DNA from 2 places in the Roseateles sp. PN1 genome. Region 2 is predicted to be linked to the other one. Evidence: predicted binding sites of a transcription regulator. Region 2 holds the regulator's gene; the other holds the start of a gene.
The links. The regulator FliA, encoded in region 2, starts transcription of late flagellar genes. The targets are predictions, from matches to a motif close to CTAAAGTTTNNNNNNNNNNNGCCGNTA.
Positions count from the first base shown of each region.

Region 1: a site for FliA is predicted at 2,096-2,122, ahead of AABB87_RS20840 (flagellin N-terminal helical domain-containing protein). Genes of this name have one in related genera too.

Region 1 is NZ_JBCARA010000016.1:97,871-101,490, forward strand. Features, by position in the region: gene AABB87_RS20835 (flagellin N-terminal helical domain-containing protein) at 1-671, opposite strand, end outside; gene AABB87_RS20840 (flagellin N-terminal helical domain-containing protein) at 1,035-1,874, opposite strand; gene AABB87_RS20845 (tetratricopeptide repeat protein) at 2,646-3,161, shown strand; gene flhD (flagellar transcriptional regulator FlhD) at 3,513-3,620, shown strand, end outside.
Region 2 is NZ_JBCARA010000004.1:9,032-12,651, forward strand. Features, by position in the region: gene flhF (flagellar biosynthesis protein FlhF) at 1-281, shown strand, start outside; gene AABB87_RS07265 (MinD/ParA family ATP-binding protein) at 318-1,157, shown strand; gene AABB87_RS07270 (RNA polymerase sigma factor FliA) at 1,176-1,889, shown strand; gene AABB87_RS07275 (methyl-accepting chemotaxis protein) at 2,058-3,365, shown strand; gene AABB87_RS07280 (GGDEF domain-containing protein) at 3,473-3,620, opposite strand, start outside.

The DNA.
Region 1 (3,620 bases), on a different contig from region 2:
AGGTTCGAGATCACCGCGTCAAAGCGATTCTGCGAGGCGCCCAAAGTGGCGCGCTGGCCGCTGACGGTGGTGATGGCCGTATCGATATTGTCGATGACGGTCTTCAGCGTGGCGGCGGTGTCGACGTTGCTGATCGAGGCGCCGGTGACGGCGGTGATCGAGGCGTCACCGGTCAGGTCAGTGGTAGCCACGTCAACGATGTCGTTGTCCGTCGTGTTGGCGCCAATCTGGAAGGTCTGCGTACCTGCAGCGCCGGCCAGGATGGCCTTGCCGTTGAAGGTGGTGCCGCCCAGAACGCGGTTGATTTCCGCGCCCAACTCGGTGAATTCCTTGCCGATGGAGTCCAGGTCGGTGGTGGTATTGGTGGCATTGCGAGCCTGCACACCCAGTTCACGCATGCGCTGCAGTGCGTCACTGACCTTGCTCAGCGCGCCTTCAGCGGTTTGCGCCAGCGAGATGCCGTCATTGGCATTGCGGATGGCCACGTTCATACCGCGCACCTGGCTGGTCATGCGGTCAGCAATGGCCAGGCCGGCGGCGTCGTCCTTGGAGGAGTTGACGCGCATGCCGGACGACAGGCGTTGCATGGAAACGGCGAGGGAACCTTGTGATGTGGACTGATTGCGTTGGGCATTCAGGGACATCAGGTTGGTGTTGATGACTTGGCTCATGTTCAATCCTTTGGTGTGTACTAAGACTTGCCGGAAATCCGGGCTTCACGGTCGATAAAAGGCCGCCCATAACAGGTGGCTTTTGCCAGCAAATGTCGGGCTTGCGCCTGGCCTTTGCACCGTCCGCGTCCTGCTCTTTGGAGAGCCGGCTGACCGGACCACGTAGTCCATCTAATTCCTCGGACCCGTTGAATTGCTTATCGACGACACCAGTGATTGACTTAAATCCTTTTTTCAAAAAACGCCACTTGTCAAGGGACTTGCGGCGTCTTTTTCATGAGCTGTTGGAGTGAGAAATATCGCTGAGCTGCTGGAGGTGATGGCTGGAGTGAGTCGGTATTCGCGACTCACTCCGCGCCGTCATCAGCGCAGCAGGGTCAGGACTTGCTGCGGCAGCTGATTGGCCTGCGCGATCATCGCGTTACCTGCTTGTTGCAGGATCTGCGAGCGGCTCAGGTTGGCGGTTTCCGAGGCGTAGTCCGCGTCCAGAATCCGGCTGCGCGCGGCGCTTTGGTTTTCCACCGAGATCATCAAATTGGATGTCACGGCGTCAAAGCGGTTTTGCGAAGCACCCAGGGTGGCGCGCTGGCCGCTGACTGTGGTGATGGCGGTATCAATGTTGTCGATGACGGTCTTCAGCGTGGCGGCGGTATCGGTATTGCTGATCGATGCGCCGGTGACGGCGGTGATCGTGGCGTCAGCGGTCAGATCGGTCGTGGCCACGTCGACGATGTCGTTGTCCGTCGTGTTGGCGCCAATCTGGAAGGTTTGTGTACCGGCGGCGCCGGCCAGGATGGCCTTGCCGTTGAAGGTGGTGCCGCCCAGCACGCGGGTGATTTCCTGACCCAACTGGGTAAATTCCTTACCGATGGAGTCCAAGTCGGTGGTGGTATTGGTGGCATTGCGTGCTTGCACGCCCAGTTCACGCATACGTTGCAGGGAATCGCTGACCTTGCTCAGCGCGCCTTCAGCGGTTTGCGCCAGCGAGATGCCGTCGTTGGCATTGCGGATCGCCACATTCATGCCGCGCACTTGGCTGGTCATGCGGTCGGCAATCGCCAGGCCGGCGGCGTCATCTTTGGCGGAATTGACACGCATGCCGGAAGACAGGCGCTGCATAGCGGTGGCCAGTGTGCCTTGCGAGGTCGAGGTGTTGCGCTGTGCGTTGAGCGACAACTGATTGGTGTTAATGATTGCGGGCATGATTCACTCCTGTTTCAGCTACAAAGTTTTTCCGGCAGAGCGCCGACGTGTTGCGAACACCTTGAGAGGGCATCCGTTACGCGGAGTCTTGTTCTCATGAACAAGCCCCCCGCCTCGCCCGGCTTAGTCAACTGATGCAGCTTTGACCCCCTGTGAAGGGAGGACCTAGTTGCGGCCTTCTTACCGGACCACGTGTCCGTTTCCGAACCCGTTGAAATGGGTATCGGACAGCCGCCAAATAAACTTTAGGGCTGTTTGTCAATAGGCTTGATCTGTTGAAAAGCGGGGGTGGCTCGGCTTTGTTTCATCGATTGGCCGATTTGGGGTCGGCGTCCACCCTTGAGGGCGGCGAAGAAGGCAGGGCGCTGCACTTTGCTTGTGGCTGAATGGAGTGGCTGGTTCTTGCTCTTGACCTTTGCTTGATGTGTGTGGCCTGTCGCGATAACGCGATGGCGCATTCAGTGTTTGAAGAGTCTGCTTTGTTGCTGAAACAAGGAGCCTGTGTTTGCAGGAGTGGCGCAAGCCGCAGGCTCTGATTTGTTTTCGGTGCGTGGCGCGCCGAGCAGGCTTGGAGAAGCGGCTGCTAGTCCGGCCTTTTCTCACGAATGACCCGATGCCCGCGCACTAAAGTTCGTTGCACTGAAGTCGAGCGGTAGGTGCTTTTTATTGCATTGCCGCCTAGCCATCAGAGTCACTCACGCATCTGTGTAGGTCACCCGATCAGTCAGGGCCTTTGCAGAGCAAAAGCTGTAGAAACTCTTGGAGATCCCTATGCATGCCATGACGCAAGCCAAGTCGCAATCCGCAACGCTGCCTGCTCAGCTGCAGGCGATCCATACCGACTCCTCGGAGCCCACGATCAGCGTGGAGGCCGCATTGCTGCTGGCTCAAGCGCGCAATATGGCTTTTGCCGAAGCCGCGCAAGGTCGCTTGGGTGAGGGCCTGAACTTGTTGCAAATCGCCCTGGAGCATGAGCCGATGGCGCATGACTTGCTCAGCGATATGGCCGCACTGCTGCTGAGCGCTGGCGAGTTGGCCCATGCCCAAGCCGCAGCCGAGCGTGCGCTGGCCTTGCAGCCTAATCATGGTGCAAGCCTGTACTCCTTGGCCTTCGCGCTGTCTGGCCAGGGTCAGGTCTTGCGTGCACGCGAAGTGCTGCAGCGCTTGCTCACGGGCGAAGCCCTGCAAAACTTGCAGAAGGAATCTCCTGACTTGCTGCCGGTGGCGCAAACAGAAATGAAGCGCCTGAGCGCGCTGACCGGTGGCGCAGCGACCGCTGCCGACTGATAGCTCCCAATCAGCCTGCTCGGGCTGATCTGGCAGCTTGCCCGCTTGCTCGACTGCTATATCGACTGCCCTAGTTAGAGCGTCCCGGCCGGACTATGCGGCGCCTGACTCAGGCGGCCTCGGCGTCCCAGCCAAGCCTAGCCATTCCACTGACCTTTTTACACCCGCCCCGAGAGATCGGCCGGCGGGCCTAGGCGTTTGCCTGTAGGAAGTTCACTGACAAGCAGGTGCGGGAAAAATGGACTTCAGGAACGGAAGTGCGCCGATGTTGTGAGTTTGTTCCGAGCTTCACAATCTGTTTCAGCTTGATACGAAATCAACACAACAGTTTTGCCCCCGGAGCCCAGCATCATGAACGCAGACCAAATCCTCGCCGAGATCCGTGAAGCCAATCTGAACTACCTGATGCTGGCGCAAAGCCTGATCCGCCAGGACCCCGAGCAAGCGCTCTATCGTCTG
Region 2 (3,620 bases):
ATGAGTGCCAAGGCGTGGTGCTCTCCAAGATCGACGAAGCCGTCAAGCTCGCGCCCGCCCTGGACACCCTGATCCGCCACAAGCTGCGCGTGCTGGGCGTGACCAATGGCCAGCGCGTGCCGGAAGACTGGCATCGCCTGTCGGCTCAGGCTCTGGTGCAGCGCGCCTTGCGCAGCCAAGCCGCCGGTGCCTGGCGCATGGACAGTGCCGATGTGAATCTGATTTTTGCCGGTGGGCCAGCGCTCAGCCCCCGCAGTGCCGCCGCTATGGGCACGCACTAGACCAAACCTGGGACCCCAGCCATCATGATGCGCGACGTGAATCCTCATACCCTTGCCCCGCAAGACCAGGCCCATGGCCTGCGCCGGCTGTTCGCCAGCTCGCGGGTGCGCTTCATTCCAGTGGTCAGCAATCCGCATGTCATGGGTGCAGGCGTGCTGTTGGAAGGTCTTTGCGCGGCTTTTGCCGAACTGGGTTTGCATACCCTGGTGGTGGATGCCGCCGAGTCCGCGCCTACGCCGTCCGAGCTGGCCTCGGTGGATCTGGGCGCTTGTGTGGAGAGCTTGTCCAAAGACGTCTCCTACCTGGCCGCCCGTGGCCTGCCGATGCGCTACATCAATGCCAAGGGCTCGGCCGCACAGTTTCTTGAAGTGGTGACCGAAGCCGCGCCGCAAGCCGATGTGGTGCTGCTGCACGCCAGTGCGGCGGAGTTGGCCCGTGTGGTCGCGCTGCGTGAAGTGCGCCCGGTTTTGCTGGCCGATACCGATGCCAATAGCGTCACCCACGCTTATGCTGGCATGAAATGGTTGGCGGGCCGCGCCGGGCTGATGGTTTACAGCCTACTGATGGCTTGCTCGCCGCAGCTGCGCATGTCGGAGCGGATTGCCGAACAACTGAGCAGTTGTGCCGATGGTTTCCTTGGCGCGGTGCTGCGTGACTGGGCTTGCCTGGACCCACGCACACCGAGCAGTGCCCCGATTTCGACCGAAGTGCGCCATCTGGCGCGTGAGTTGTTGATGGCCGCCCCTCCGGGAGCGGCGCTGGAGGCTTCGGTCGATGCCAGCCCCTTGCGGCCCGTGGCCCGCTCGCTGATGCGCCCCTCGGCGCCGCAGCCTGCCCGCACTGTCGCTCGCCCGGCCGTCGCCGCCATTTACTGATTGCAGCTGGAGCTGAAGATGTATACCGCCAAAGGCCGCCTCGATAACTCCTCCCTCATCAAACAGTACAGCCCGCTGGTGCGCCGCCTGGCCCACCAGATGATTGCCAAGCTGCCCGCCAATATCGAAATCGATGACCTGATCCAGGTCGGCCTGATCGGCCTGACCGATGCGCTCTCGCGCTTCGACGTGGGCCAGGGCGTGCAGTTCGAAACCTTCGCCACTCAGCGCATTCGCGGCGCCATGCTCGATGAGCTGCGCGGTGGTGACTGGATGAGCCGAGGCACCCGCCGCCAGCAACGCGATATCGAAGGCGCCGTGCGCAAGCTGGAGCAAAAGCTCGGCCGCGCCCCGGCCGAAAGCGAGATCGCCGCCGAGATGGGTGTCAGCCTGGCCGACTATCAGGAGTTGCTCGGCAAGGTGCGTGGCACCCAGCTGGTCTACCTGGAAGATATGTCCGGTGACGAGGGTGATGAAGACTTCTTGGATCGCCACGTGGCCGATCACAGCAACAACCCGATGCTCAAGCTGCAGGACCATCGCATGCGCGAGGCCCTGGTGGCGGCCATCAAGAACCTGCCCGAACGCGAGCAGTTCATGATGAGCATGTACTACGAGCACGATATGAATCTGAAAGAGATTGCGGTAGTCTTGAAGGTCACTGAATCGCGGGTCTGCCAGCTGCATAGCCAAGCCATTGCCCGCCTGCGGGTGAAGTTGCGCGATTGGTGAGTTCGGCGAACAAGGTCTGAAACTAAGGCTGGCAGCGTCGCCCGAGAGCCACCGCCAGCGGTTTGTGCAAGCAAGCAATCAAGAGAGGGCAGATTGATGCGGTTCTGGTGGACACCCCGGCCGAATGGCCCAGCCGCAGCCCAGTCGGCCGCACAAGCCCCCTCTGAATTGAACGCCTCTGCGAACAGCACGGCTGCGGCCATGAAGCAGGTGGTTCAGCAAATCTCCCGCGCCATTTCCAATGTTGGTAAAGACGCCGCCGAGGTGCGCGGGCTGTTGGAAGACACCCAAAAAGTCGTGCTTGCCCAAGCCGAGGCCATGGGCGCCTTGTCGCAGGATTTGGCTTCAGTGCGCGAGGCGCAATCTGCCATCAGTCGCTCAACCGCCCAATCCGGCGCCGCTGTGGTGCGAGCCAGCCAGGCGCTGGACGGTGTTGGCAACGAGGTTGGCGGCATTGTTCAAACCTTGCACCAGGTCTCGGACGCGGCATCCGAGATCACAAAAATTGCCTTGCAGACGCGACTAGTGGCCTTCAATGCCTCGGTTGAGGCGCGGCGTGCCGGCGAGGCCGGGCGTGGTTTTGGTGTCGTGGCCGATGCCGTCAAGGCTTTGGCCGGGCAAGTGGAAAACTCATCCAAGGCCATCATGGGCACGGTGTCCGCATTGGACACGCGCATCGAGGCTTTCAGCCGCGAGTTGCGCAATGACCCCGGCCACGCCAGCCGCAGTGCCATTCATCAAGCGTTTGCACAAGTTCAGGCGGATGTGGGGCAGATCAATACTTCGGCCGAGCAAAGTGAGCGGACCATCGGCGCCCTGGGTGGCCGGGTGGCGGACTTGGAGCGCGAGATTCAGCAGGCCATGGTCAAGCTGGATGCCGCGTTTTCATGCAGCGACCGTTTCTTGAGGCTCTCGGAGCAGGTGATCGAGCAGATTGCCGACTCCGGCGTGGAGGTCGAGGACGCGCCCTTTATCCAGGCCGCACAGCAAGCCGCGGCAGAAATCGCCAGCTTGTTGGCCCAGGCCCTGCAGCGCGGCGACATTCAGCAGGCCCAGCTGTTTGATGAGCGCTATCAAGCCATACCGGGCAGCAATCCGGCTCAGCATCTGACCCAGTTCGTTGCGCTGGCCGACCGGCTGTTTCCGGCGGTTCAAGAGCGCATGCTCGATTTCAGCGACAAGGTGGTGTACTGCATTGCCGTGGACCGAAACGGTTATGTGGCGGCCCACAACAAGAGGTATTGCCAGCCGCAGCGCGCCGGCGATGTGGTGTGGAACACTGCAAACAGCCGCTACCGGCGCATCTTCAATGACCGCACCGGCCTGGCTTCGGCCCGCAACCAGCGGCCATTCCTTTTGCAGACCTATCGCCGCGATATGGGCGGGGGCAAGTTCGTGCTCTTGAAGGAAGTGTCGGCCCCCATCGTGGTGGGCGGAAGGCACTGGGGCGGGCTGCGCCTGGCGTTCAACTTCTAAGGTCGGCGCGCCGCTGTTGTACCAAGGCGCTGATGCGCTGATGCGCTAATGGCCGACGCCGCTGTTGCAGCGGCCTCGCGTCAATGAGCTGCCGCTCGGGCAGCCCCTTAAGGCGCCACGCAAGCTCTGTTCTTGCCCGTGTGCTTTGCCTCGTACAGCGCCACATCGGCGCGGTCCAGGGCGGCCTCCAGCGTTTCCCCGGCTCGGTACAGCGTCACGCCGGCCGAAAAGGTGACGAATACATCCCGACCCTCG